DNA from 2 places in the Staphylococcus sp. MZ3 genome. Region 2 is predicted to be linked to the other one. Evidence: riboswitches for the same ligand, from Rfam matches in the RefSeq annotation. Region 2 holds a riboswitch; the other holds the start of a gene.

Region 1 (16,222 bases), 1.1 Mb from region 2:
TCAGTTGCTTTCAATTCTACAATAGAATGCTCGTCTGCCAACTCAAGATAATCAAGTACACTTGCACTCGCAACATTATGCGCAATACGTCTACCCATATCACGCTCAGGGTGCACAACCGTATCTGCTCCAATTTTATTTAAAATCTTTGCATGATAATCATTTTGTGCTTTAGCAGTTACTTTTTTTACACCTAACTCTTTTAAAATTAAAGTCGTCAACGTACTTGATTGAATATTTTCACCAATTGCCACAATGACATGATCAAAGTTACGGATACCTAAACTTTTCATAACTGCTTCATCTGTTGTGTCTGCAACAACCGCATGAGTAGCGATATCACTATATTCATTCACTCTATTTTCATCATGGTCGATGGCCATTACATCCATGTCTAATGCATTCAACTCACGAACGATACTACCTCCAAAACGACCTAGACCGATGACTACATATTCTTTACCCATACTCGCCCTCCATTAAATGATTTTCATCAATTCATTGAAAATATAAATTTAAAATTATTATAAATGAGTACCCCAACTAAATTATCTAAATGCAGTAATGCAAGTAAATGAAAGTTGGGGTATCGTCTCAACTTATGATTTCTTTCCTTCAACATATTCTTTGTCGAAAACAAATAATCTTAATAATAATATTAACGATGGAAGTAATAAAAGTAAACCTAAAATAAAGACAATCACTAATGTCCAGCCCATTTCTGGATTAACATATGCATCTGTAATTTTTACAAACGGATATAAAAGGTATGGCAATTTACTAATTCCATAGCCAAAGAACGCGAACATCATTTGTAAAATAACAAATACAAAAGCCAAACCATGTTTTTTCTTAAAGAATGTTAACAATGAAGCTAATGCAAAGAATAAGAAACTTATAGCAAACATCCACCAATAGTCAAAAACAGCTGAATAAAAATGTTCAGAATTTTGAATGCGTAATGATAGAAATACGAATAAACAAATGATAATCATCGGCGGCCCTAAAAATATGTGCCATTGTCTTGTTAAATTATATGCTGGTTCGTCATTTGCTTTTTTAGCATAATATGTCAAAAATCCTGATGAAATATATAAAACTGAAATAATTGCCAAGAATACTACAGACCAAGCAAATGGGCTTAATAGTAACTGCACCCAATCTAGATCGATAACATTGTTTCGAACATTAATATAGCCACCTTCTGTAATAGTTAAAGCAGTAGATAATGAAGCTGGAATTAATAATCCACTTACCCCATACATGATCATCCATGCTAATTTTGTATCTTGACCATAATTTTCAAATGCATAAAAACTGTTTCTCAACGATATCATAATCAGTGCTATTGAACCTGGTATTAACAATACCGTGCCTAAATATTTGATTGACTCTGGAAAGAAACCTACGAATCCTACGAAGAAGAAAACAAAGAATACATTCGTAACTTCCCAAACTGGGTTTAAATAACGTGAAATTAAGTGATTAATTTTCTTTTCATCACCAGTTAACTTTGAATGCAATGCGAAGAAACCTGCCCCAAAATCTATAGAAGCAATAATGATATAGCAAAATAAAAACAACCATAACACTGTTATACCTATAAATGCATAAATCATTTTTCTATTTCTCCTCCTTGCTTCTTGGCTAAACGATTTACATCTTCATACGCCGGTTTATTTTTAAACATACGAATTAATACGTATGCACATGTATACATTAAAATGATGTACAATATGCCAAATAAAATTGTAACGAAGGTTATTCCGCCTGCTTGTGTTGCTGCTTCTGCCACGCGCATATAACCACGAACAATCCAAGGCTGTCTACCCATCTCTGTTAAGAACCATCCAAATTCTATAGCTAGCATTGAAGCTGGTCCTGTTAATAATATTCCGTAAAGCATCCATTTATGAGTAGAAAACTTTCTAAGCTTTTTAAACATTAAAGTTAAAACATAAACACCTGAAATGACAAAACATAAAATTCCCATCGTTACCATTAAATCAAAGAAATAATGGACAATCATAGGCGGATGTAAACTTTTTGGAAAATCATTTAACCCTTGCACTTTAGTTTTGACACTATTATCTGCTAAGAAACTCAATAGTCCAGGTAATTCAATCGCACCTTTAACTTGCTGAGTCTTTTCATCTAACACACCAAATAATAATAATTTAGCATGGGAAGATGTATCGAAATGCCATTCATAAGCTGCTAATTTTTCAGGTTGGAATTTATGCAAAAATTTTGCAGATAAATCCCCTGCCAACATAGAAAGTAAAGTTGAAAAGAATCCAACAATCATAGACATTTTCAAAGCTTTCTTATGGTAGACAGTATCTTTAGGTTGACGATTACGCAATAATTTAAAAGCTGCTATTGATGCAATAACAAATGCCATCGTCATACCAGCTGTAGTAATTACGTGAAATGATCTAACTATAAACGATGGGTTAAACATCGCTTCTATAGGTTGAACATTTACCATCTTTCCATTCTTCAACTCAAAACCTGCAGGCGTATTCATAAATGAATTCACTGAAGTAATGAAGAATGCTGAGAAAGAGCCACCAATAATTACTGGTATACTAATTAAGAAATGTGTCCATTTATTTTTAAAACGATCCCAAGTATATAAATATATACTTAAGAAAATAGCTTCAAAGAAGAACGCAAATGTTTCCATAAATAATGGAAGTGCAATAACGTGTCCACCCATTTCCATAAATGTAGGCCAAATCAATGATAATTGAAGTCCTATAATTGTACCTGTAACAACTCCCACTGCTACAGTAATTGTATAAGCTTTAGCCCATCTTTTGGCCATAGCTATATATTGAAGATCATTTTTGCGAATACCTAAAAATTCTGCAATTGCGAACATTAAAGGCATACCAACACCAATCGTTGCAAAAATGATATGAACTGCTAAAGTCATAGCTGTCAAAAACCGACTGATTTCAACTGTATCCATTTAAAAACATCACCTTTTTCTTTTTTTGATGACAACACAATGAACTTAATTATAATTGCTATAATGTGTATTTTTAAAACATTATGCGCTATGAAATTGTGTATAATTTATGTCAGTTCACAATGTGTTCACAAATTTGAATTTCAATGTATAATTGTGTATATTACATTAGAATAAAACACGAAGGAGCATGATACATGTCAGAAATAATCGTTTATACGCAGAATGATTGCCCACCTTGTACATTTGTAAAAAATTATCTTAATGAGCATCAAATTGATTTTGAAGAGAGAAATATCAACAATCAACAATATCGAAACGAAATGATAGATTTTGATGCTTTTTCAACTCCGTTTATTTTGTTGAATGGTAATCCAATGTACCATGTTGATCTTGATGAAATCAACAAAGTATTAAATATCCAAGATTAATTTTCATCTAAATCAACTTCATCATTTATAGCTATCATAAATTAAATATCGATTTTTAAATTAACTAACATTAATTAAAGAACAACATTTTGTTAATGACACATAGTTGTTTAATTAGTTAGCAACAACATTCCATTGAAATTAACATAAATCATAAAAAAGAACCCGAAGTATTCATAATTACTCACAATGAATACTTCGGGTTTGTTTATAATTCTGTCTTTCGAAAGAATTAATTATTTTACGTAGTTGTTAACTAATTCAATAACTTCTTCTTGCGTTGCACAGTCGACTGCACGGTTAGCAAGTTCAGTCATTTCATTTTTACTTAAACCATTAATTTGTCTTCTTGCTTTCAGAATAGACGTTGCACTCATAGAGAACTCATCTAAACCTAAACCAAGCAATAATGGAATAGCTGTTTCATCTCCAGCCATTTCACCACACATACCTGTCCATTTACCTTCTTTATGTGACGCTTCAATAACTTGTTTAACTAAACGTAAGATTGAAGGGTTATATGGTTGGTATAGATATGATACACGCTCTGACATACGGTCAGCAGCTAATGTGTATTGAATTAAATCATTTGTACCGATACTGAAGAAATCTACTTCTTTAGCAAAGACATCAGCTAATGCTGCTGTTGCAGGTATCTCTACCATGATTCCTAATTCTATATCATCTGAAATGTCATGACCTTCATTTTTAAGGTTTTCTTTTTCTTCCAATAATATAGCTTTAGCTTCTCTAAATTCGTTAATTGTTGCAACCATTGGGAACATGATATTTAACTTACCATAAACTGATGCACGTAATAATGCACGTAGCTGTGGTCTAAAAATATCTTGTTGCGCAAGGCATAAACGAATCGCACGGTAACCTAAGAATGGATTCATTTCTTCAGGCAAGTTTAAGTATGATAATTCTTTATCTCCACCTATATCTAAAGTACGTACAACAACACGTTTACCGTCCATTGCTTCTAATACTTCTTTATAAGCTTCAAATTGCTCTTCTTCTGTAGGCATTTGGTCACGACCCATATATAAAAACTCAGTTCTATATAAGCCGATACCTTGTGCACCATTTTCAATAACACCTGGCAAATCATTAGGTGTACCAATATTTGCAGCAAGCTCTGCGTGAACACCATCAACTGTAACAGTATCAGCATCACGTAGTTTTTGTAATTCTTTCTTGTCAGCAAAATAACGCTCACGTTTATCTTGATAAGCGATTAACTCATCTTCAGTTGGATTAACGATTACATCACCATTTAATCCATCTACGATAATCATGTCGCCTTGTTTAACTTCTTGAGTAATTGATTTTGTACCAACAATTGCTGGAATTTCTAAAGAACGACTCATAATTGCAGAGTGACTTGTTCTTCCGCCAATGTTTGTAGCAAAACCTTGTACGAATTCTTTATTTAATTGAGCAGTATCAGATGGCGTTAAGTCATTCCCTACAATAACAACGCTTTCATCAATCATACTCGGATTCGGTAATTCTACACCTAAAATATGTGATAACACACGTTTAGAAACGTCGCGAATATCAGCCGCACGTTCTTTCATGTATTCGTTATCCATAGATTCAAAAATTGTAACAAATTGTGTTGTTACATCCGTTAATGCTGTAGCAGCATTAGCGTTTTCATTTTTAATCTTATCTTGGATTGGTTGAATTAATTCAGGGTCATCTAAAACTAATAAATGTGCATCAAAGATAGCAGCTTTATCAGCACCTAGTTGAACCTCTGCATTATTTCTAATTTTAGTTAACTCAACTTTAGAAGCTTCGATAGCGCTATTGAACTTTGCAACTTCTCCTTCAACATCAGTGACTTTTTCATTTTTGTCGAATGTTAAGTCTGGCTCAACTAATAAATAAGCTTTAGCAATTGCGACACCATCAGATGCAGCAATACCTTTAATTAATTTAGACATGATTATTTAGTCAATCCTTCTTTTGATAAGACGTCACTGATTGCTTGAATGGCGTCAGATTCATCACTACCGTCAGCATAAATTGTAATTTCAGCATCTTTACCAACACCAAGGCTCATAACACCCATGATTGATTTTAAGTTTACTTTCTTACCGTTATATTCTAATTGAATATCAGAATCGAATTTTGAAGCTGTTTGTACTAACATTGTTGCTGGTCTAGCGTGAATACCAGTCTCGTCGATGATTACATATGAATTTTGTTCCATAATTACATTTCTCCTTCGTATAGTTAGAATCTTCAATATTATTACAATACTAACTTAGTTTTATACATTAACTTTACCAAAACCATGCTTTAAATTCAATTCGTTTAAAACCGGTTTCAGTAAAATTTGCAAATTGCAAAACTATTATAGCACCTACATGACATTTTTAATAACATTTTCGCATTTTTGAATGTGATCTTTTCCAATTTTATTCATAAAATAGTAACTAATAGATGCAGACACAGCTTGTCCTACAACAGGAAACCATTTTGTTTGTTTTGCAGCAGTACGTTTAGCTACATCTCTAATAACTATTTTTAAAAATGCACTTGAAATTCTTTTACCAATAAATTGACTACCTTGAATTGCTGCTGCAGACATAATTCTTTCTTTCACATCATCCCCAAGGCTATTAACTTGCTTATGATCTAATCCGTATATTTTATTTACATCTTCGATAATATCTTTCATTAATTTTAAATCAACACCAAAATCTAAACCCGGAATTGGAACAACGCTCATTGTTGATGACATTAAAGACTTTCTCTTTACAATTGCTTCAGCACGTTGTCGTCTTTCTCTCAATTCTTGAATCGTCGTTGGCATTGCACCTTTTCCGTCAACATTTTCTATCTTAAAGACTGAATTACCGATTTTATTTGTTAAATTTGATGTTAAATTGTTTTTGAATCCCATAATATTATCACCCTTCTTTTTCTCAATAAGTTACTATACCCCTTTTTATCAAATTAATGTCTAATATTTACAAAAACAGCTTTTAAATATTTAGATGGCTTATAATGTGGATGCGTTTTAAAATCTTTTGGTAATCCCATAACTTCAGTTAATTCATAATCAACGCCACTCTCTTCAAGCGTCTTTTTAATAGTATTTTTAAATTGCTTTAATGGATATACACTTGCGTTTGTACATAACAATAATGTTCCTTCAGATGATAAAATATTTAAGGCGCCATTAATTAATTTGTCATAATCTTTTTGCACTGAAAATGTACGTTTTTTGTTGCGTGCAAAGCTAGGTGGATCAATCACGATCGTGTCATAACTATGTCCATGTCGTGCAGCATATTTATAGAAATCAAAAGTGTCCATGACATAAATATATTGGGATTTAGGATCAATAGCATTTAATCCAAAATTTTCTTCAGTTAAACTACGAGAACGATTAGCCAAATCTACACTTGTTGTTGAAGATGCCTCACTTGCTGCTATTACAGAAAAAGCACCTGTATAACTAAATAAGTTTAAAACATGGCGTTCTTTGGCATATTGATCCCTTAATTTCTTGCGCACTTCTTTTTGATCTAAAAAGATACCTGTCATCAAACCATCTTCAAGGTCTACATTATAAAATGTGAAGTTTTCTTCGATAACAATTGGAAACTCAGGTGCATCTCCTTCAACAAAACCACCACTATATTCGCTGTCTTTAAATCTTACTTTTTCGTAAATAGATTTATAATCAAATACTTTTCTAACCGCTTCAAGAATGGCATATTTAAATTTATAAATACCTTTTGAGTACCATTGAATCAACAAATGACCATCATAATTGTCGATTGTTAATCCCCCAACACCATCACCTTCAGCATTAAATAATCTAAAAGCATTTGTTCCATCTATATTAAAATAATATTCACGTTCTGCTAATGCAGTATTAAACAATTTCACAAAGAAAGCTGTGTTGATTTCTTGAGCTTTATCGTATGTTAGAACCCAACCTAATCCTTTATGTTGGCGACCAACATAAGCCGTTGCAACATATTGTGATTTATCAGTCACAATTTGAAAAATATCTCCTTCTTTTAAATGATCTTGTGAATAGATATCCTCTTCTTCAATTAAAGGATATCCATTAAAATATTTTGTTTCTTTGCCTTTGTTCAGAGTTGCTATTTTCATCTGACAACTTCCTTTCTGTGTTTCGTTGTAGTTTTATATAGATTAAATTGTTTGCCAAATTTCAATATCATCTACTTCTAATCTTACTGTTGATTTTAACAAATTAGTAATTCGAATGATATATGTTAAATTTCTACAAAGGAAATACTATATATCGTTTCGCAAATTCCATATGTCGCTTCAACTATTTACTAGTTTTCTTGATTTTACAAATGGATAACTTTTCAACTATTTTATTTGCACTAAAACTTTGTATACAATTTTCAATACTTAATTCGCATCACCTGAATCAATCAAATCTAGTTACAAAAAAAGTACTATCCATAAACTTCATTGACCTGTATCTAAGTAAGTTAGAGATATATCTAACTTATAGCGTACACATCAAAATGTTTAATAGATAGTACTTTTATAATGCTTTTAATTATGGTCGCTCTCGTAATTGTAACGAATAAGAAATGATGATTGCCAATAACATTAATAGTAATGTTGGCGTAATGAACACTGAAAGTAGTAGTCCATGAATCATTATATTTATAAATTCCGTTAACAATTTAAAGAATAAAATGCTCCCCATAAATAGTTGTAAATAATAAAACTTACCTTTCAAGTGGAAAGTTAACGTTGTAACGATATATGCGATAATAATGAATAACAGAATTAATAATGTAACCCATTCAATAACATATTGTGTCTGTGATAATTTCCAATCACCAGATACAAATAATGCATTACGATTATTAAATTCTAAAAATGTGAATAAAAAGATGACGACACCACAAAATAGTTCGACATACATTGGTTTAACCCATTTCGGTTTTCTCATCCAATCAGGAATATCGTCTTCTTGAATATCGATAATATCATTAACTTTCTTTTTGAATTTATCTCTTTTAGCTCTAATTTTATCTAAATCGACACTTCTTCTTGTCTTACGTGCATATTCTGTAGTCTTATCTTGGAGTTGTTTCAAGTGAATTTTAGTTTGATTCGTGACATTCCCTTTACTTGTTCTTGATAATTCTGGCTCCTCTTCACCTAATTCTTGCTTTGTTAAAGGTAAAGCTCGGCGCAAGAACAAGAAATTCCAAATAGCCATTTGACCAAGTAACCACATAATTATAAAGAAAGCATTGACACTTAAGATATCAATTGACTCTATTTCATTAGCATCAATTCTGCCATACAATGCAATTTGTGTAATTAAGTAACTTATACCATAACTCACAATTATCCACATGAAATGATTTTTTACATTTTCCTGATTCAATTCATCTTTATAGACGATATATCCTATATGAATTGTAAATGGAATAATGAAAATCACTGCAAAGAATCCATAAACTTGAGTCATTAATATAAGAGTAATAATAAAGTACATGATACCGATAACTAAGAAAAAGATAGAAATATCATAGTCATACTTAATAGTTCTAAGTAATGTATGACCAATCAACATAACTAAAATACCGAATATAATTATCACAATTGCACTAACTATAGGGAAATTACCTATAAATCGACTCATTACTTTAATAATTTCACTGAAAAATGCATTCAGAAATTCCCACACATTATGAACATGTGTATCAACTTTTTTACCACCATTTAATTGTTTAATTAATGGCAAGTTAATTAAAATAATGAGACCAGTGAAGAGTGAAACGATACCGATTAAATAGCTAAAAATAATTTCGGCGTGTTTCCTAAGAAAAGACATTATGTTCACCTCAAAATCATTATATATTAATCTAATGTTGTTGTCTTTAGATAAATGAATAAATAGTGCTATAGACTTAGAAAAGTTTAACGAAAGTACAACCGGGTAAGATTTATATATAAATAATTATCCAATTTGGGAGGAATTAATCATGTCTAATGAAAATCAAAATAAAAAAGCAGCAGAAAAAGCTAAAGAAGTTGAAGAAAAATTAAAAGATAAAAAAGAAGAAAAAACAGAAGATATTAATCAAACAAAACAAGATATCCAAGATACACTAAATTAATTTAAATCCCCTTACAACTTTTAGTTGTTAGGGGATTTTATGCATGTGCTCGGCACATGTATCCCTCTCCTTCCTTACAACTTTTAGTTGTTAGGGGATTTTATGCATGTGCTCGGCACATGTATCCCTCTCCTTCCTTACAACTTTTAGTTGTTAGGGGATTTTATGCATGTGCTCGGTGCATGTATCCCTCTTTTACCTTACAACTTTTAGTTGTTAGGGGATTTTATGCATGTGCTCGGTGCATGTATCCCTCTTTTACCTTACAACTTTTAGTTGTTAGGGGCTTTTTTGCATGTGCTCGGTGCATGTATCCCTCTTTTACCTTACAACTTTTAGTTGTTAGGGGCTTTTTTGCATGTGCTCGGCGCATGTATCCCTCTTTTACCTTACAACTTTTAGTTGTTAGGGGCTTTTTTGCATGTGCTCGGCGCATGTATCCCTCTTTTACCTTACAACTTTTAGTTGTTAGGGGCTTTTTTGCATGTGCTCGGCGCATGTATCCCTCTTTTACCCTACAAACTATAATTCGTAAGCCATTATGCACGGGTTCTTCACTGTTGTTAAAGAGGTATGATTGATAAGTATCCCTCTTCATTTATCAGCTCAATCTTATTACATGTCACATATTTTTATATCTTTAATTACTAACATTCCTACTACATCTCCAATTTAAATCCAATGCTAATATTATAAATTTTAAATCGAATTAAACGAAATTTCATGAAGACAACCTATTGACATAAGTTTACAAACGTCTTACAGTATAATTAATTAAATAAATCGCACACACTAGGGGTGTTTTATACTGAGATGAGGCTTGCCCTCAAACCCTTTGAACCTGATCTAGCTTGAACTAGCGTAGGAAAGTGTTACTATACATATGTTTTACTAATATATATTGTGAACGCATAACTTTCCTATGGATGGTTGTGCGTTTTTTTATTAGGAGGATGTAAAAATGTCAAAAGGTTTAAAGCTATCTGAAATACTAGTAACCGTACTTATTTCAGTAGTATTCGCAGTTATTTACAATTTATGGTGGTTTGTTTACAATGGTGTGCAAGCTACAGGCCTTCACCTCGAACAATTAACAAACGGGGTTTGGTTCATGGCAGCGATTGTCTGCTATCTAATTATTCCAAAACCAGGTATTGCTTTACTGGCTGAATTTGCTGCAGGTGCCGGCGAAACTATCATTATGGGTCGTTTCGATATTCCGACAATCGTTTACGCTTTCATACAAGGTTTAGCGTGTGAACTTGTCTTTGCAATTTTTAAATATCAATCTCGTTCAGTTATGGTAGCTATGTTAGCAGGTTTTTGTACAGCAATCGCGGCTTTCCCTATAGATTATTTCTATGGTTATTTAAATGAAGTTGCAGGTTGGAACTTAACATTATTCATCGTATTTAGATTAATTAGTGGTGCAGTAGTCGCCGGCGTCCTATCTTACCTTTTAGTAAAAGCTTTAGATAAGACAGGCGTAACAAAATTATTTAGACCAGCTGCTAAAGAAGATTACGACAACTTATAAGAGGAGCATTCAGAGTGTTAAAAGTAAGTGATTTACGATTAAAATATCCAAGTGGTCAGCGTAAAATTTTCGATCATTTAAATATCACTATTCAAGACAAAGAAAAAGTACTTTTACTCGGTCCTTCTGGTTGCGGTAAAAGTACACTTCTGAATGTATTAAGTGGTATTGTTCCTAATTTAATTGAATTACCTATGAAATATGATGAACTAATCGTTGACCCATTAAGTGGCGTTATTTTCCAAGACCCTGATAGCCAGTTTTGTATGCCAAAAGTATACGAAGAACTTGCATTCGTTTTAGAAAATAGACAAGTACCACGTGAAGACATGGATGCGTTAATTATCAATGCTTTAAATATGGTCAATTTAAATGTTACCCCTGAAACGTATATCAAAGATTTAAGTGGCGGGATGAAACAGAAATTGGCAATTGTTGAAACCATTCTTCAACAATCAAAAACATTGTTTTTAGATGAACCGACAGCAATGTTAGATGTTCAAGCAACAGAAGATTTATGGACTAAACTAATTGAACTTTGGGAAGATCAAACTGTTGTAATCGTTGAACATAAAGTTAAACACATCTGGAATCATGTCGACCGCGTCATTTTGATGGATTATAACGGAAATATCATTGCCGATGAATGTCCTGAAATCATATTACAGAAGTATGTTCATTTACTCAGTGAATATGGTGTGTGGCATCCACGTGCATGGGAATTCGCACCAAGTCGTGTTGACTTTCCAACAACAAACTCACACTTATTACAATTTAAAAATGGACGTATTATTCGCGGTAAATCAACCTTGCTCTCATTTTCAGATTTAGAAATTGGTCTAGGTGAGTGGATTACAATTACAGGGGCAAATGGTAGTGGTAAAACAACCTTGCTTGAATCAATTATGCAATTGATTAAATATCAAGGTGATGTTTATTTTGAAAATCAGCGTTTAACAAAAATTAAACATGCAGCAAAACACATGTATCTAGTTTATCAAAACCCAGAATTACAATTTATAACAAATTCGGTTTATGATGAAATTAACATTCATTTTAATCACCTTTCTAAAGATCAAAGTGATGATGAAACGATACAACTTTTAAAACTTTTAGATTTACAAAATGTAAAAGATCAACATCCTTATGAGTTGTCTATTGGTCAAAAACGACGCCTTAGCGTAGCTACCGCACTAAGTTCTAAAGCTGATATTATCTTTTTAGATGAACCGACATTTGGACTTGATAGCCATAATACATTCCAGTTGATCAAACTTTTCCAAAAGCGAATTAATTTGGGACAAAGTATTGTCATGGTTACACATGACGATGAAATAATTGAACGTTATCCATCAAGAAGACTTAAAATTTCAGATGGTGCGTTACTAGATTGTGATGGTGATACGAATGTATGAGCAATGGAAAGTTCGGCAATCATTTGTTGATGATGTCAACATTATAACGAAACTATTTCTTGGAATTATACTATTTTTCTTTATTATATTTGTGCATAATTTCGATTTTATGCTTTATATCACTATCTTAATGTTAGTTTTCTTATTGATGTTTAATGGTACTCAGTTTAAAATTACAGCAATTTTTATAACTATAAGTATTGGCTTTGCATTACTCTCTTCCCTGTTCATGATTTTATACGGGAATGGTAGCCATACAATTTTGAAATTCGGATTTATCCATATTACAACAGAAAGTTTAGTTCGTGGTTTACATGTATCATTAAGAACCATTGCTATTTCATTTTTCGGTATCTTAATCGCACTTACATCTCAGGTTGTCATGATATTTTATAGTTTAATGCAACATTTAAAGGTTAAATCAAAAGTTGCTTATGCATTCATGGCTGCCATTCGTATGATACCTTTAATGATTAGTTCTTTAATACAGCTTCGCAGATCTTTAAAAATGCGCTATCAGATGATAGACGCGGCAAATTATAGAGGGTTAAAGCGATTTAAGCATTTAATTATACCTCTATTAAGCCAAAATATTAGAAAGGCACATCAATTATCAGTTGCGATGGAGTCGAAAGGATTTAGAGATGGTCCTCGTACTTACTATTACAACGTACCTTTCTCATATAAAGATGTAATCTTTATTATAGTTTTAATTGCCATTATTACTTTGGCATATTATTGTTCAATCACCTTACCCATCACGGGCATAGATGATGTTCGTCTTGGTCGTGTAGGTTAAATTTTATCCATAATTGTATAGATACTAAATTAGAAATTCATTGTATAGAAAAAGAAAACCATTTATTCCATACTAAACAAAAGAGGTGCCACAAACATGTTATTTTGTTCATCCAAACATGTTGTGGCGCCTCTTTTGTATTACATATGCATAATCACAAATTTGGTACAGAAATCAATGTCCTAGACTCTACAACTAAAAAAGCTATGAAAAAATCTATCGTTATAGATTCGTTCATAGCTAATCTTAGTATTTTAAATTTACTTATTTAAGTTGTAGTGCTTTATTCGCAATGTCATGACGATAGAATAAATGGTCACTTTGTATTTGTGATACTTTTTTGTATGCGTCTCGCTGTGCATCTTGTACATTGTCACCTTTTCCGATGGCAAGTATAACTCTACCACCTGAAGTAACAAAGGTATCACCTTGCTTCTTTAATCCACTAACAAAATAGTTTTCATTTAAATCAAAGCCACTTACTTTATGCCCTTTTTCATATGCATCAGGATATCCTTTTGATGCCAACATGACCCCTACAATAGATTCATTTTTCCATTTGAATTCAGTACGTTTTCCTTCATCTAAATCAATAATATGCTGCATTAAATCACTTTCCATGCGACTTAATAATACTTGAGCTTCAGGATCACCAAAACGGGCATTAAATTCTATTACTTTTGGACCATCTTTAGTTAAAATAGCACCAATGTATAATACACCGAAGAATTGATAACCTTCATTAAGCATTGCCTTTGCAATGGGTTGTGCAATTGTTTCATTTGTAAGTTTTAAAACATCGTCACTAATATGTGGTACTGGACAATAAGCCCCCATACCACCAGTATTTGGTCCTTCATCATGATCAAATGCGCGTTTATGATCTTGTGCAATACAGTCGAAAGGTACTGCTAAATCACCATTAACAAATGTCATTAGCGAGAACTCTTCACCTTCTAAAAACGTTTCAAATACAACAGTACCTTCTTCTTCATCACCATACATAATCTCAATAGCACTTCTGGCTGCTTCAATAGTATCTGCAATAATAACGCCTTTCCCAGCAGCTAACCCATCTTTCTTGACAACAACGGGCAATTCACAGTTTTCAATATATGTTAAAGCATCCTTTTTTCGCTCAACTTCTTTATAATCAGCAGTTGGAATATTATATTTTTCCATTATCTTTTTAGCAAATAATTTTGAGCCTTCGATTTGAGCTGCTTGCTTATTTGGACCAAACACTTTGAAACCATTCGCTCGTAAAATGTCTGCTAATCCATCAATTAGCGGCTGTTCTGGACCTATAACTACCCAATCAACATTTTGCCGTTTAGCAAAATCTAGTATCGCTTGATGATCAGATTCTGAAATTTCAGTGTGTACTTCAGCTATAGGTGTCATTGCCTCATTACCTGGAATGACAAACACTTGTTTAACTAGATTCGATTGATTAAGTTTATATGCAAGTGCATGTTCTCGTCCACCAGCACCAATTACTAATACATTCATTTATGTTACGCCCCTTTAAAATTAGTGTTTAAAATGTCGAGTGCCTGTGACTACCATTGCAATACCATGTTTATTAGCCATATCAATTGAATCTTGATCTTTAATCGAACCACCCGGTTGGATAATTGTCTTTATACCATGTTGTGCTGCAAGTTCAACTGTATCTCCCATAGGGAAAAATCCATCAGATACTAACGCCACATGATCATTGATTTCAATAGCTCTTTCTAATGCAATTTTAGCAGCACCGACACGATTCATTTGTCCAGCACCTATTCCTACAGTTTGTTTATTATTACTTAAAATAATTGCATTACTTTTTACTGATGGTACAACTTTCCATCCTAATAACATTGCTTCCCATTGTTCATCAGTAGGTGCAACTTCTGTAACAACTTTCATTTCTTCTTTTGGCACGACATAATTGTCTTTATCTTGAACTAAATATCCGCCAGATACTGAAACAAACTCTTCTTCGTTACTGTCTATAGTCATATCAATTTCTAATAATCTTACATTCTTCTTTTGTTTTAAAATATTTAATGCTTTATCCGTAAATTTTGGTGCAATAATGACTTCCAAAAAGATACTATGCAATTGCTCTGCTAACTCAGGTGTTACAGCTCGGTTTAATGCAACAATTCCACCAAATATTGATTGACTATCCGCTTCATACGCATGTTGAAATGCTTGTTCTATCGTGTCACCGATACCAACACCACATGGATTCATGTGTTTAACTGCAACTGCAGCAGGTGTATCAAACTTTTTAACTAAAGCTAGTGTAGCATCTGCATCTTTAATATTGTTATAGCTTAATTGTTTCCCATGTAATTGTTTAGCGCCTGCAATCGTGTGCTTAGCATTCGAAGTTCTCACAAAATACGCTGATTGTTGTGGATTTTCTCCATATCTTAAAGTTTCTTTATCCCCTTTAAAGAAACGTACAATCGCTTCATCATATTCTGCAGTATGCTCAAAAACTTTGATCATTAATGATTGTCTATATGACTCATCTAACGAATCGTTTCTTAATCGCGTCAATACTTCATGATAATCTGCCGGATGTACAATTGTTGTTACATGTTTATAGTTTTTAGCTGCAGCACGTAACATTGTTGGACCACCAATATCAATATTTTCAATTGCTTCGTCCATCGTCACATCAGGGTTTGCAACAGTTTGTTGGAATGGATATAAATTAACTACTACCATATCAATTAAATCTATATGTTGTTCTGATAATTCATTTAAATGCTGCGGTTTATTTCGATCAGCTAAAATACCACCATGAACAGCTGGATGTAATGTTTTAACACGGCCATCCATTATTTCTGGAAAATGTGTTAAGTCTGAAACAGAACGAACTGGTACATTTGCTTCATCTAATATACGTTTA
Region 2 (16,222 bases):
AATGAAATTCTCTCAGATAGTATTTTAGATATTGACTCTCAAAATATAGATAATCATGACTTATTAGAAATTTAAATCCAATTATCCTAAACATCCTTAATATACATTTAATCCATCCTAAATTTTTTATAGATCTAATTAACTTGAAATATACTCACTTAAAAACGACTTACATGACTAGTACTGTTGTGTAGGTCGTCTTTTTGTGTAGTTTTTCTAATAGAAAATAGACATAGATTGCAAAACGATTACATAAAAAATTGCAAATGAAAAACATTTTTACTGTCATGACAATTCTCGATAGAATCATATTTGAAATTATGGGGGATTTCGTTGTAATCACTGTGTAAAAAACAAGGCTATTTTTTTATTTTGTTGTAACCTGCACGGATTTTATAGATGTTACAGTAGTCTCTGTAAAACTTTTAGAGAAACAAATTACTTGTAGGAGGATTTTAAGATTATGAAGAAAACATTACTCGCATCATCATTAGCAGTAGGTTTAGGAATCGTAGCAGGAAATGCAGGTCACGAAGCCCATGCAAGTGAAGCGGACTTAAATAAAGCATCTTTAGCGCAAATGGCGCAATCAAATGATCAAACATTAAATCAAAAACCAATTGAAGCTGGGGCTTATAATTATACATTTGACTATGAAGGGTTTACTTATCACTTTGAATCAGATGGTACACACTTTGCTTGGAATTACCATGCAACAGGTGCTAATGGAGCAGACATGAGTGCACAAGCACCTGCAACTAATAATGTTGCACCATCAGCTGTTCAAGCAAATCAAGTACAATCACAAGAAGTTGAAGCACCACAAAATGCTCAAACTCAACAACCACAAGCATCAACATCAAACAATTCACAAGTTACTGCAACACCAACTGAATCAAAAGCATCAGAAGGTTCATCAGTAAATGTGAATGCTCATCTAAAACAAATTGCTCAACGTGAATCAGGTGGCAATATTCATGCTGTAAATCCAACATCAGGTGCAGCTGGTAAGTATCAATTCTTACAATCAACTTGGGATTCAGTAGCACCTGCTAAATATAAAGGTGTATCACCAGCAAATGCTCCTGAAAGTGTTCAAGATGCCGCAGCAGTAAAATTATATAACACTGGTGGCGCTGGACATTGGGTTACTGCATAAGCCATTTATGCATAGCTAATCAATAGTTATATAAGTAACTTTTAGATTGGAATATATCGGGGAATTCTCGATATGTTCCAGTCTTTTTTATTTCGCAAATATATGTCATTATACAGGCTGGGACATAAATCAATGTTCTATGCTCTACGAAGTTATATTGGCAGTAGTTGACTGAACGAAAATGCGCTTGTAACAAGCTTTTTCCAACTCTAGTCAACCTTGCCGGCGGGGCCCCAACACAGAGAAATTGGATTCCCAATTTCTACAGACAATGCTAGTTGGGGTGGGACGACGAAATAAATTTTGCGAAAATATCATTTCTGTCCCACTCCCAACTGAGCAACAATAATTGAAAATGTTGAAACCGTTTGCTAAGATTAATTTGCAATTGAATACTAAGGAACTACTAGGGGAGCCTAATGATATGGCTGAGATGAATTGTTCAGACCCTTATGACCTGATTTGGTTAGTACCAACGTAGGAAAGTAGTTATTGAAGTGATGGGGCTAGTATAGCAACATTGCCATCAAACTACTTTCATGTTGGAAGTAGTTTTTTTATTTAGGGAGGATTTTTAACAATGGAATTTTCACAAAAATTGTACCAAGCTGCAAAGCCAATCATTAATGATATTTATGAAGATGATTTTATTCAGAAGATGTTATCCGGAGATATAGGAGCTGACGCATTACGCCATTACTTAAAAGCTGATGCTGCGTATTTAAAAGAATTTACAAACTTATATGCATTGCTAATTCCAAAAATGAACAACATGGATGATGTGAAATTTTTGATAGAGCAAATTGATTTTATGGTAGAAGGTGAAGTGTTAGCGCATGATATTTTAGCACAAATTGTTGGTGAACCTTATGAAGAAATTATTAAAACTAAAGTTTGGCCACCAAGTGGCGACCATTACATTAAGCACATGTATTTCCAAGCGCATAGTCGTGAAAATGCTATTTATACAATTGCTGCAATGGCACCTTGTCCATATATTTATGCAGAAATAGCTAAGCGCTCTCAAAGTGATCATAAGCTTAATAGAGAAAAAGATACGGCAAAATGGTTTGATTTTTATAGTACTGAAATGGATGACATAATTAACGTATTTGAGGCATTAATGAATAAATTAGCCGAATCAATGTCTGACAAGGAATTGGAACAAGTAAAGCAAGTATTTTTAGAAAGTTGCATACATGAGCGTCGATTTTTCAATATGGCTATGACACTAGAACAATGGGAATTTGGAGGAAAAGTAAATGATTAAACCTAAAATAGCATTAACCATTGCAGGTACTGATCCAACAGGTGGTGCCGGCGTAATGGCTGATTTAAAATCATTTCATTCATGTGGTGTATATGGTATGGGCGTCGTTACAAGTATTGTTGCTCAAAATACATTGGGCGTACAACATATTCATAATTTAAATCATCAATGGGTAGATGAACAACTTGATAGTGTCTTCAACGATACCTTACCGCATGCTATTAAAACGGGGATGATTGCTACAGCAGATACTATGGAAACGATTCGTCATTATTTAATGCAACATGAATCTATTCCATATGTAATTGATCCTGTTATGTTGGCGAAAAGCGGTGATTCATTAATGGATAATGACACAAAGCAAAACTTGCAGCATACGTTATTGCCATTAGCTGACGTAGTAACACCGAATTTACCAGAAGCTGAAGAAATAACGGGACTAACCATTGATAGTGAAGAAAAAATTATGCAGGCTGGCCGCATCTTTATTAATGAGATTGGTAGTAAAGGTGTCATCATTAAAGGCGGCCATTCAAATGATACTGATATAGCAAAAGATTATTTATTTACTAACGAAGGTGTTCAAACATTTGAAAATGAACGATTTAAAACAAAACATACGCATGGAACAGGGTGTACATTTTCAGCAGTTATAACGGCAGAACTTGCAAAAGGTAGACCATTATTTGAGGCTGTACACAAGGCTAAAAAGTTTATTTCAATGAGTATACAATATACGCCTGAAATCGGCCGTGGTAGAGGTCCAGTGAATCATTTTGCATATTTAAAGAAAGAGGGATTAGACGATGAATTATCTAAATAAAATACGTATTGAAAACCCATTAACAATTTGTTATACAAACGATGTAGTTAAAAATTTTACAGCGAATGGTTTATTAAGTATTGGTGCTAGCCCTGCAATGAGTGAAGCTCCCGAAGAAGCTGAAGAATTTTACAAAGTTGCACAAGCGCTATTAATCAATATCGGTACTTTAACAGCAGAAAATGAACAAGATATTATTGCGATTGCTCAAACGGCAAATGAGGCAGGCTTACCTATTGTATTTGACCCTGTAGCTGTTGGTGCTTCTACATATCGAAAGCAATTTTGTAAATTATTATTGAAATCAGCGAAAGTATCAGTAATTAAAGGCAATGCATCTGAAATATTAGCGTTGATTGATGATACAGCAACTATGAAAGGTACAGATAGTGATGCTAATCTTGATGCGGTTGCAATAGCGAAAAAGGCTTACGCAACATATAAAACTGCAATAGTAATCACAGGTAAAGAGGACGTTATTGTTCAAGATAATAAAGCCTTCGTATTAGCTAATGGATCTCCATTATTAGCACGAGTAACTGGAGCTGGTTGTTTATTAGGAGGCGTTATTGCTGGATTTTTATTTAGAGAAACAGAACCAGACATAGAAGCGTTAATTGAAGCGGTAAGCGTATTTAATATTGCTGCTGAGGTAGCTGCTGAAAATGAAAATTGTGGTGGTCCTGGTACGTTTTCACCATTGTTGCTTGATACGTTATATCATTTAAATGAAACAACCTATCAACAACGGATTCGTATTCAAGAGGTGGAATAATATGTTTAACCAATCGTATCTAAATGTGTATTTTATTTGTGGGACCTCCGATGTTCCGAGTCATCGAACTATTCATGAAGTATTAGAAACAGCATTAAAGGCAGGGATTACACTTTTCCAATTTCGAGAAAAGGGTGAATCAGCTTTAAAAGGAAACGATAAACTTGTATTAGCTAAAGAATTACAGCATCTCTGTCATCAATATGATGTGCCTTTTATCGTTAATGATGATGTATCCTTGGCAAAAGAAATTAACGCGGATGGTATACATGTCGGTCAAGATGATGCGAAAGTCAAAGAGATAGCACAATATTTCACTGATAAAATTATTGGACTTAGTATTAGTGATTTAGATGAGTATGCAAAATCTGATTTAACTCATGTTGATTATATAGGTGTTGGACCAATCTATCCTACGCCGTCTAAGCATGACGCGCATATACCAGTAGGTCCAAAAATGATTGCAACGTTTAAAGAAATGAATCCGCAACTACCGATTGTAGCTATTGGCGGTATCAATACTAATAATGTGGCGCCGATTGTAGAAGCAGGTGCCAATGGAATTTCAGTCATTTCAGCCATTTCTAAAAGTGAAAATATTGAAAAGACTGTTAATCGATTCAAAGATTTTTTTAATAATTAGTTAAATTTTTCCACTTATTGTTTCATACGTACTCATTAATGTGATAGAATAAATCCTATGTGAATATAATGATAGAGGTGGAAAAATGAAGAAAAAAGCGTTACTACCATTATTTTTAGGTATTATGGTCTTTTTGGCTGGTTGTGACTATTCTAAACCTGAAAAACGTAGTGGGTTTTTCTACAATACATTCGTAGATCCAATGAAAAATGTATTGGATTGGTTGGGAAATAACTTATTAAACGACAATTATGGTTTAGCTATTATTATCCTTGTATTGGTAATTCGTATTATTTTATTACCATTCATGTTGTCAAACTATAAAAATAGTCATATGATGCGTCAAAAAATGAAAGTTGCAAAGCCAGAAGTTGAAAAAATTCAAGAAAAAGTGAAACGTGCGCGTACACAAGAAGAAAAAATGGCTGCAAACCAAGAATTAATGCAAGTATATAAAAAGTATGACATGAACCCGATTAAGAGTATGTTGGGTTGTTTACCAATGCTAATCCAATTGCCAATCATCATGGGATTATACTTTGTACTTAAAGACCAACTTGTAGATGGTTTGTTTAAATATCCACACTTCTTATGGTTCGATTTAGGACGTCCTGATATTTGGATTACAATTATTGCCGGTGTTTTATACTTTATCCAAGCATATGTATCAAGTAAAACGATGCCAGACGAACAACGTCAAATGGGTTACATGATGATGGTCATTTCACCAATTATGATTATCTGGATTTCATTAAGCTCAGCATCAGCACTTGGTTTGTACTGGTCAGTCAGTGCGGCGTTCCTTGTAGTTCAAACACACTTTGCGAACATTTATTATGAAAAAGTCGCTAAAAAAGAAGTACAACCTTTCATTGAAGCGTATGAAAGAGAGCACAACGGCGGCAGCAATAAAAAAGGCAAAAACACACAAGTAGTGTCTAAAAAGAAAAAGAAATAACCTTAGCAAGTCCAAATAATGTGCACCCTAAAAGTTGAAGATAATTTTAACTTTATAGGGCGCACATTATTTTTCGCTTCAATAGCGAAACTTAGTGTCACATTATACAATATGTGATAAATAGAAACAGCAGTAAGATGATTTCAAATGTGAAAGTCATCCTACTGCTGTTTTTATTTGAAATAATATTAACGAGTTTTCAGTATGTAAAAAGTGGTTAATAACAGAGTTGTCATTCTTCATCGCAATGTCATCTTGACACAATGATTCATCAGTGTAGCAGTATATGTCGCAAATTTCCACAGCAATTCACTAATACATGTAACAGTGTGAAATAATAACGTCACAACGGCATAATACACACTGCAACGTCCCAACAACATATCATAGAATCGTAACGGCATGACACCAAGCTTCCACAACAACACGCCATTACATCGCATCATCATACTACAACTTCAATGTCTAGTCGTGATAATTCCATTCCGTAAAAAACTGTTTCAAGTACATCATCATAAAGTCGTGACGTTCTTTAGCAATCATCTTCGCCGTATCTGTATGCATTAAAGATTCTAACTTAAGTAATTTTTCAAAGAAATGCTTAATTGCAGATGGTGGCAACTGTTCAACTAAATCATCATTAATCTTATCTAGTGACATATGTTCTGTCCACATTGGTTCACCAAAGTGTCCTGCAAATTGAAATGTTCGTGCAACACCTATAGCGCCTATAGCATCAAGACGATCTGCATCCCTGACAATTTGACCTTCTAAAGATAAAGTGACATGATCGTTTTTGCCATTGCGATAGCTCATATTATTAATAATAAATAAAATGTGCTCTTGATCTTCGGTTGATAGTGATAAAGAAGATAAAAATGACTTCAATTCAACATATTGTTTGTTAGCATCTACAACTTTTTCGTCAACGGTATCATGAAGCAAACATGCGAGTTCAATGACTAAAGTATCATTAACACCTTCATTTTCAGCGATTGATTTAGCTAAAGCAGTGACACGATATACATGCGCAATATCATGGCCTGTATAATCATTTTGATGAATAGATTCCATATATTTTTTGGCAGCACTAATGACGTCTGATTGTTGCATTAAAGTTACACTCCTCATATTTCTATTTTATAAGATAGGTGACAATAATTGTGAAATACCTTCTTTAAATTTAATCCAAAGACTTCGCTTAGCATAACGTGCTTTTGTTAATTCAGAAGATACTGCTAAATCATCTATAAAAGCTTGTTTTAATTTTTTGGCAATTTGTTGGTCATAAATAAAAGCGTTGACTTCGAAATTCAATGTGAAACTGCGATGGTCCATATTAGCTGTTCCCACACTTGCAATTTCATCATCTATAACAAGTGTTTTTGAGTGTAAAAAGCCATTGTCGTAGTGAAATACTTTAACACCGGCATCTAATAAGGATGCTGCATTTTTTAAAGTAGCCCAAAAAACAAACGGATGGTCAGGTTTATTAGGAATCATGATATTGACATCAACACCACCTAATGCCGCAATTTTAATAGAATCTAAAAAGGCTTGATCAGGTATGAAATAGGGAGATTGAATATAAATCGATTTTTTAGCAGATGAAATCATTTTCAAATAGCCGTATTTAATCTGTTCCCATTCTTCGTCAGGACCACTAGAAGCTATTTGAACGCCAATTGTTCCACCAGAATTTACATCTGGGAAATAACGATCATCATAGGAGATGTGGTCACGTGTGGCTTGTGAATTCCAATCTAGAATAAATCGTAATTGCAATGCATTCACTGCATCCCCGACAATTCGTAAATGCGTATCTCGCCAATAGCCGAATTTTTTTGATTTACCTAAGTACTCATCACCAACATTAAAACCACCAACATATCCAATTTGCCCATCTATTACAACAATTTTTCGATGGTTTCGATTGTTCATACGCAAGTTAATTAAAGGTAATTTTGATGGGAAAAATGCTTCAGCATGTCCACCTTTATTGCGAAACGGGCGTAAGCCTTTTTTACGCAGTCCACGAGAACCCATGTCATCATAAAGAATTTTAACTTCTACACCTTGTTCCGCTTTTTTACCAAGTTCATTTAAAATGGTACGACCTAATTCATCATTTTGAATAATATAGTACTGAAAATGAATATAATCAGTAGCATTACGGATGTCTTGTATTAGGTCATCAAATTTTTCTTGGCCGTCTGTGTATATTTTTAAATCGTTGTCTGTTGTTAAAAATGCTGCGTTATTATATAACAACATTTGAATCATTTCTTTAAATTTTACAATTTGATAATTGGAATTTGAAAAGTTTTCATTTTTTAAAGCAGCTAATTGCTCATCAACGATTAACTCTAATCCTTTTTTATCTTCCTTATCAATTTTGAAAATTTGGTCACGTTGAATTTGTCGTCCTAATAGTAAGTATAAAATGAAGCCGAATAAAGGCAAGAAAACTAAGACTAGTAACCAAGCCCAGATAGAATTGGCAGAACGTCTTTCCATGAAAATAATGGTAAAGGCGAATAATAAGTTTAAAATAAATGCACCAATAAATATTGAATTTAAAATAATATTAGAATGCTTGAGTGCAATGGATAATAACTCTATCATTTGAAACCTCCCATCGAAAATCTTAAACGAGTAGTATATCTTATTAATTGTATCATGAAGCAATTTAAATATCATGACAATTTAGTTTGAAAAACACACTTTGTGTTGACGTTGTGTTTTATGGGATATAGTATAGTAAGGAATGTAAATGAAGGAGTGAATGCTATGACTGAACAAGATAATGCACATCATTCTGAACAAATAAAAACGAATCTTAAATCACGTTTAAATCGAATTGAAGGACAAGTGAGAGCGATTAATCGCATGATTGAAGAAGATGTCTATTGTGATGATGTCCTTACGCAAATAAGAGCGACACGTTCGGCGTTAAACAGTGTTGCGATAAAGTTATTAGAACAACATATGAAAAGTTGTATTATGAATAAAGTTAATCAAGGTGCTCAGGAAGAGGCAATGGAAGAGTTATTAGTGACTTTTCAAAAATTGATTAAAGACTAAAGGAGTTTAAGATGATACATCAAAATACGATTTACACAGCGGGAATTGAAACAGAAGAACAAGTAAGTCAATTGACAGAACGCATTTCAAATATGATAGGTGTTCATCAAGTGAATATTAATATAATAGATGGTCAAGTAACTGTATCGTATGAGACACCAGCAAATTTGAATAGTATTGAAAAAGAAATCTATGATGAAGGATACAAAATTGTATTTTAGGGTATAATGTAGAGTGCGCTATAGATTTTAATTTTGAAAATAAATTAAAAATTTTGTAAATGATGTAGTAAAGGTATGTCGAATAGGGTAAGATAATATTGAAAGCGATCCAAACGAGGTGATAATAATGAAACGTCCTGAAAAGATTCAAAATGTAGTCAAACTATTGTCATCATTAGGTGTGAATATTAAAAAAACTAAATCTCGTTTAGACATTATTAATACTTTGCCAGCATCTAATAAAGTAAGTCACGAATTAAAATAATTGACTGTGATTGTGAATCACACACCGTTAAAGCTATCGTCGGACTATTCGATGATAGCTTTTTTGACTGGATTTACTAAAATGAAAGCAAGTACTATATAACAAAATCCCTCTTTAGAGTGTACATTTTACAATGTGTACTTCAAAGAGGGATTGTTATTATCGAGTAATATCTATATATGACATTTTAAATCGACGACGTAAATAGACTATATAACGTCATCTTGAAAAGTTATGATATTTGAAACTCAAAATAGTTTAAATTAATTACTTTTTGGATGGTATAAATCGACATATCGTTTTGGTTCATGATAATAAATTGATAAGACTATACCTATTCCAGTCATCATACTCCATAGCGCACTACCACCATAACTAATAAATGGTAATGGAATACCAGTGATTGGTAACAACTGAATTGTCATACCAATATTTTGTAAAATATGGAACACAAGTAAAGTGACGAAACCAACGATAAAGATTTTGTTAAATTGATCTTCAATTTTCGCAGCTAATCTTATTAGATGGAAGATTAAAAATAAAAATATTAAGATCAATATGACAGAACCGATAAAGCCAAGTTCCTCTCCAATCACTGAAAAGATAAAGTCAGTATGATTTTCAGGTATATAAACTTCACCGTGATTGTATCCTTTACCTAGTAACTGTCCAGAACCGATAGCTTTAAGTGATTCAGTTAAATGATAGCCATCACCACTACTATATGTATAGGGGTCAAGCCATGAATTGATTCGTCCCATTTGATACAGTTGGACACCTAATAAATTTTCAATTAATGCGGGTGCATATAGAATACCTAAAATGACTGTCATTGCACCAACAATACCTGTAATAAAGATAGGTGCTAAGATACGCCATGTTATACCACTTACTAACATCACACCTGCAATAATAGCAGCTAATACTAATGTAGTTCCTAGGTCATTTTGCAGTAATATTAAAATACTTGGTACTAACGAGACACCAATAATTTTGAAAAATAATAACAAATCACTTTGGAATGATTTATTGAATGTGAATTGATTATGTCTAGAAACGACACGCGCTAATGCTAAAATTAAAATAATTTTCATGAATTCAGATGGCTGAATACTGATAGGGCCAAACGTGTACCAACTTTTGGCACCATTGATAATAGGTGTAATAGGTGACTCAGGAATAACGAGCAAGCCTATTAATAATAGACAGATTAAGAAATACAATAAATATGTATAATGTTTAATCTTTTTAGGTGAAATAAACATGATGATACCTGCAAAAATTGCACCTAAAATGTAATAAAAAATTTGTCTGATACCGAAATTAGCACTGTATTGACCACCGCCCATTGCCGAGTTAATAAGCAGAACACTGAAAATTGCTAAAACAGCTATAGTGGCTACTAATACCCAGTCTACTTTGCGAAGCCAATGCTTATCCGGCTGTTGACGAGATGAATAATTCATTGCAAACTCCTTTTATACTCACTAATGTTTATATCAATTTTACATGACTTTTTAAAAATTAGCTAGAATATCACAGTGATATCAGCTATAGATTTCAATTTGAATTAGGAATAAAATAGAAGGGAATATTGTTCTGATTATAAATGAATCAACATAGATACAGACACATAAGTCCTCGTTTTTAAAATGCAAAATAGCATTAAAATGTGATACTATTAAGATTCAAAGATGCGAATAAATCAATTAACAATAGGACTAAATCAATATTAATTTATATTAAGGTAGCAAACCCTGATATATCATTGGAGGAAAACGAAATGACAAAAGAAAATATTTGTATCGTTTTTGGAGGGAAAAGTGCAGAACACGAAGTATCGATTCTGACAGCACAAAATGTATTAAATGCAATAGATAAAGACAAATATCATGTTGATATCATTTATATTACCAATGATGGTGATTGGAGAAAGCAAAATAATATTACAGCTGAAATTAAATCTACTGATGAGCTTCATTTAGAAAATGGAGAGGCGCTTGAGATTTCACAGCTATTGAAAGAAAGTAGTTCAGGACAACCATACGATGCAGTATTCCCATTATTACATGGTCCTAATGGTGAAGATGGCACGATTCAAGGGCTTTTTGAAGTTTTGGATGTACCATATGTAGGAAATGGTGTATTGTCAGCTGCAAGTTCTATGGACAAACTTGTAATGAAACAATTATTTGAACATCGAGGGTTACCACAGTTACCTTATATTAGTTTCTTACGTTCTGAATATGAAAAATATGAACATAACATTTTAAAATTAGTAAATGATAAATTAAATTACCCAGTCTTTGTTAAACCTGCTAACTTAGGGTCAAGTGTAGGTATCAGTAAATGTAATAATGAAGCGGAACTTAAAGAAGGTATTAAAGAAGCATTCCAATTTGACCGTAAGCTTGTTATAGAACAAGGCGTTAACGCACGTGAAATTGAAGTAGCAGTTTTAGGAAATGACTATCCTGAAGCGACTTGGCCAGGTGAAGTCGTAAAAGATGTCGCGTTTTACGATTACAAATCAAAATATAAAGATGGTAAGGTTCAATTACAAATTCCAGCTGACTTAGACGAAGATGTTCAATTAACGCTTAGAAATATGGCATTAGAGGCATTCAAAGCGACAGATTGTTCTGGTTTAGTCCGTGCTGATTTCTTTGTAACAGAAGACAACCAAATATATATTAATGAAACAAATGCAATGCCTGGATTTACGGCTTTCAGTATGTATCCAAAATTATGGGAAAATATGGGCTTATCTTATCCAGAATTGATTACAAAACTTATCGAGCTTGCTAAAGAACGTCACCAGGATAAACAGAAAAATAAATACAAAATTGACTAACTGAGGTTGTTATTATGATTAATGTTACATTAAAGCAAATTCAATCATGGATTCCTTGTGAAATTGAAGATCAATTTTTAAATCAAGAGATAAATGGAGTCACAATTGATTCACGAGCAATTTCTAAAAATATGTTATTTATACCATTTAAAGGTGAAAATGTTGACGGTCATCGCTTTGTCTCTAAAGCATTACAAGATGGTGCTGGGGCTGCTTTTTATCAAAGAGGAACACCTATAGATGAAAATGTAAGCGGGCCTATTATATGGGTTGAAGACACATTAATGGCATTACAACAATTGGCACAAGCTTACTTGAGACATGTAAACCCTAAAGTAATTGCCGTCACAGGGTCTAATGGTAAAACAACGACTAAAGATATGATTGAAAGTGTATTGCATACCGAATTTAAAGTTAAGAAAACGCAAGGTAATTACAATAATGAAATTGGTTTACCTTTAACTATTTTGGAATTAGATAATGATACTGAAATATCAATATTGGAGATGGGGATGTCAGGTTTCCATGAAATTGAATTTCTGTCAAACCTCGCTCAACCAGATATTGCAGTTATAACTAATATTGGTGAGTCACATATGCAAGATTTAGGTTCGCGCGAGGGGATTGCTAAAGCTAAATCTGAAATTACAATAGGTCTAAAAGATAATGGTACGTTTATATATGATGGCGATGAACCATTATTGAAACCGCATGTTAAAGAAGTTGAAAATGCAAAATGTATTAGTATCGGTGTTGCTACTGATAATGCATTAGTTTGTTCTGTTGATGATAGAGATACTACAGGTATTTCATTTACGATTAATAATAAAGAACATTATGATCTACCAATATTAGGAAAGCATAATATGAAAAATGCGACGATTGCCATTGCGGTTGGTCATGAATTAGGTTTGACATATAACACAATCTATCAAAATTTAAAAAATGTCAGCTTAACTGGTATGCGTATGGAGCAACATACATTAGAAAATGATATTACTGTGATAAATGATGCCTATAATGCAAGTCCTACAAGTATGAGAGCAGCTATTGATACACTGAGTACTTTGACAGGGCGTCGCATTCTAATTTTAGGAGATGTTTTAGAATTAGGTGAAAATAGCAAAGAAATGCATATCGGTGTAGGTAATTATTTAGAAGAAAAGCATATAGATGTGTTGTATACGTTTGGTAATGAAGCGAAGTATATTTATGATTCGGGCCAGCAACATGTCGAAAAAGCACAACACTTCAATTCTAAAGACGATATGATAGAAGTTTTAATAAACGATTTAAAAGCGCATGACCGTGTATTAGTTAAAGGATCACGTGGTATGAAATTAGAAGAAGTGGTAAATGCTTTAATTTCATAGAGATTAATCGAGGGACCTTTTACTTATAAAAATGATTTGAATTAATACTAAAAGATTACAAAGAAGAGGTGGTTTTGTGTGTAAATACAAAATTGCCTTTTTCTTTTTATGTTAAATCTATAAATTTGAAACTAAATCAAGGTTAATTCTATGTACACACTTTATATAGGAAGTAGTTTGAATGTTTATATAATGTTTTACAAAAAGATGTAGTATTATAATGTCTAATTTCACATGTGTTTCAGTAAAATTTGTTGTGGAATGTTAACGATATACGTATTTTATAAAAAAATTTTTATAATGATTATTCGAATGATGCGTAACGCTTACATCTTATCTAATGCTAGCTTTTTGACAAAAATATGACAATCAATTAATGTGATTCTAATAAATATTCGCAAATTGCTTTATTGCGATTAAATTTTTTTGGTGGTACTATATAGAAGTTGATGAAATATTAATGAACTTATATGCAAAAGTATATTGAGAAATAAACAGGTAAAAAGGAGAATTATTTTGCAAAATTTTAAAGAACTAGGGATTTCGGATAATACGGTTCAGTCACTTGAATCAATGGGATTTAAAGAGCCGACACCTATCCAAAAAGACAGTATCCCTTATGCGTTACAAGGAATTGATATCCTTGGGCAAGCTCAAACCGGTACAGGTAAAACAGGAGCATTCGGTATTCCTTTAATTGAGAAAGTAGTAGGGAAACAAGGGGTTCAATCGTTGATTTTAGCACCTACAAGAGAATTGGCAATGCAGGTAGCTGAACAATTAAGAGAATTTAGCCGTGGACAAGGTGTCCAAGTTGTTACTGTATTCGGTGGTATGCCTATCGAACGCCAAATTAAAGCCTTGAAAAAAGGCCCACAAATCGTAGTCGGAACACCTGGGCGTGTTATCGACCATTTAAATCGTCGCACATTAAAAACGGACGGAATTCATACTTTGATTTTAGATGAAGCTGATGAAATGATGAATATGGGATTCATCGATGATATGAGATTTATTATGGATAAAATTCCAGCAGTACAACGTCAAACAATGTTGTTCTCAGCTACAATGCCTAAAGCAATCCAAGCTTTAGTACAACAATTTATGAAATCACCAAAAATCATTAAGACAATGAATAATGAAATGTCTGATCCACAAATCGAAGAATTCTATACAATTGTTAAAGAATTAGAGAAATTTGATACATTTACAAATTTCCTAGATGTTCATCAACCTGAATTAGCAATCGTATTCGGACGTACAAAACGTCGTGTTGATGAATTAACAAGTGCTTTGATTTCTAAAGGATATAAAGCTGAAGGTTTACATGGTGATATTACACAAGCGAAACGTTTAGAAGTATTAAAGAAATTTAAAAATGACCAAATTAATATTTTAGTCGCTACTGATGTAGCAGCAAGAGGACTAGATATTTCTGGTGTGAGTCATGTTTATAACTTTGATATACCTCAAGATACTGAAAGCTATACACACCGTATTGGTCGTACGGGTCGTGCTGGTAAAGAAGGTATCGCTGTAACGTTTGTTAATCCAATCGAAATGGATTATATCAGACAAATTGAAGATGCAAACGGTAGAAAAATGAGTGCACTTCGTCCACCTCATCGTAAAGAAGTACTTCAAGCACGTGAAGATGACATCAAAGAAAAAGTTGAAAACTGGATGTCTAAAGAGTCAGAATCACGCTTGAAACGTATTTCTACAGAGTTGTTAAATGAATATAACGATGTTGATTTAGTTGCTGCACTTTTACAAGAGTTAGTAGAAGCGAACGATGAAGTTGAAGTTCAATTAACTTTTGAAAAACCATTATCTCGCAAAGGCCGTAATGGTAAACCAAGCGGTTCTCGTAACAGAAATAGTAAGCGTGGTAATCCTAAATTTGACAGTAAGAGTAAACGTTCAAAAGGATACTCAAGTAAGAAGAAAAGTACAAAAAAATTCGACCGTAAAGAGAAGAGCAGCGGTGGAAGCAGACCTATGAAAGGTCGCACATTTGCTGACCATCAAAAATAATTTATAGATTAAGAGCTTAAAGATGTAATGTCTTGAGCTCTTTTTTGTTTTCAATAATTGATTCTCTGTAGATATCAAAGTACTAACGTTTTAAAGGTTAAATATTTAATTGGATTGAGATCTGTATGCGGTTATATCATTCTGTGTAAATATGGTTCTCCACCAAATGTGGTGAGTATATAATTTAAAGAACTATTTTTAAATTAAGAGTAATCGAACATAAATAAACTTTATGAAATTTCAGTATCATGTTCTTGTAAAAAAATAATAGGGCTTTTTGCTGACGCTAGTGCGCGATAAATAATAAGTTGAATATAAAAAAGATCACTGCCAATCATTCTTTTAATGGCAGCGATCTTTTTTATTTAATTATTTCTCTTTCCACTGCAACATTTGATAACCAATGCGTGGATGTGTTTTAATAATATCTTTTGCGTCCTCATGACATTGTGAAAGTTTTTGTCTTAATGATGTCATATGCACTCTTAAACTAGGCATTTCAGTCTTATTAACATAGCCATATATTCGTTTTAATATCATCTCATAAGTGAGTACTTTTCCTTTATGATTTGACAATAGTTCTAACAAGCTAAATTCATTTGGCGTCAAATGTACCTCCTGATTATTAATAACAACAGATTTGGAGCCAAAGTCGATGCTTAGCAAACCGTTAGTAAATACAATGTTAGTTTCTTGATGTGACTTAGCGATTCTCTCGATGACTCGTATTCGTGCCCGAAGCTCATCAACATTAAAAGGT

What was found. A riboswitch is a leader RNA that binds a small molecule or an ion and turns the genes downstream of it on or off. The one in region 2 is predicted to bind thiamine pyrophosphate.
Region 1: linked by a shared signal. The riboswitch ahead of KI230_RS05255 (ECF transporter S component) and the one ahead of tenA (thiaminase II) in region 2 are both predicted to bind thiamine pyrophosphate.

What each region holds. Positions count from the first base shown of each region.
Region 1 covers NZ_CP076026.1:1,072,483-1,088,704, reverse strand. The annotation lists gene KI230_RS05305 (potassium channel family protein) at 1-467, opposite strand, end outside; gene KI230_RS05300 (cytochrome d ubiquinol oxidase subunit II) at 600-1,619, opposite strand; gene KI230_RS05295 (cytochrome ubiquinol oxidase subunit I) at 1,616-2,977, opposite strand; gene nrdH (glutaredoxin-like protein NrdH) at 3,175-3,408, shown strand; gene ptsP (phosphoenolpyruvate--protein phosphotransferase) at 3,645-5,363, opposite strand; gene KI230_RS05280 (phosphocarrier protein HPr) at 5,366-5,632, opposite strand; gene KI230_RS05275 (hypothetical protein) at 5,786-6,328, opposite strand; gene KI230_RS05270 (class I SAM-dependent rRNA methyltransferase) at 6,382-7,554, opposite strand; gene auxA (lipoteichoic acid stability factor AuxA) at 7,979-9,274, opposite strand; gene graF (glycopeptide resistance-associated protein GraF) at 9,426-9,560, shown strand; TPP riboswitch at 10,345-10,445, shown strand; gene KI230_RS05255 (ECF transporter S component) at 10,522-11,097, shown strand; gene KI230_RS05250 (ABC transporter ATP-binding protein) at 11,112-12,512, shown strand; gene KI230_RS05245 (energy-coupling factor transporter transmembrane component T family protein) at 12,505-13,311, shown strand; gene purD (phosphoribosylamine--glycine ligase) at 13,576-14,823, opposite strand; gene purH (bifunctional phosphoribosylaminoimidazolecarboxamide formyltransferase/IMP cyclohydrolase) at 14,845-16,222, opposite strand, start outside.
Region 2 covers NZ_CP076026.1:2,133,739-2,149,960, reverse strand. The annotation lists gene KI230_RS10515 (single-stranded DNA-binding protein) at 1-75, shown strand, start outside; gene sceD (lytic transglycosylase SceD) at 464-1,159, shown strand; TPP riboswitch at 1,558-1,660, shown strand; gene tenA (thiaminase II) at 1,740-2,429, shown strand; gene thiD (bifunctional hydroxymethylpyrimidine kinase/phosphomethylpyrimidine kinase) at 2,422-3,252, shown strand; gene thiM (hydroxyethylthiazole kinase) at 3,236-4,027, shown strand; gene thiE (thiamine phosphate synthase) at 4,029-4,670, shown strand; gene yidC (membrane protein insertase YidC) at 4,756-5,628, shown strand; gene KI230_RS10480 (HD domain-containing protein) at 6,094-6,741, opposite strand; gene cls (cardiolipin synthase) at 6,769-8,253, opposite strand; gene csoR (copper-sensing transcriptional repressor CsoR) at 8,419-8,712, shown strand; gene csoZ (putative copper chaperone CsoZ) at 8,724-8,933, shown strand; gene KI230_RS10460 (Lmo0850 family protein) at 9,061-9,198, shown strand; gene KI230_RS10455 (FtsW/RodA/SpoVE family cell cycle protein) at 9,462-10,664, opposite strand; gene KI230_RS10450 (D-alanine--D-alanine ligase) at 10,982-12,052, shown strand; gene KI230_RS10445 (UDP-N-acetylmuramoyl-tripeptide--D-alanyl-D-alanine ligase) at 12,067-13,425, shown strand; gene cshA (degradosome RNA helicase CshA) at 13,942-15,462, shown strand; gene KI230_RS10435 (response regulator transcription factor) at 15,832-16,222, opposite strand, start outside.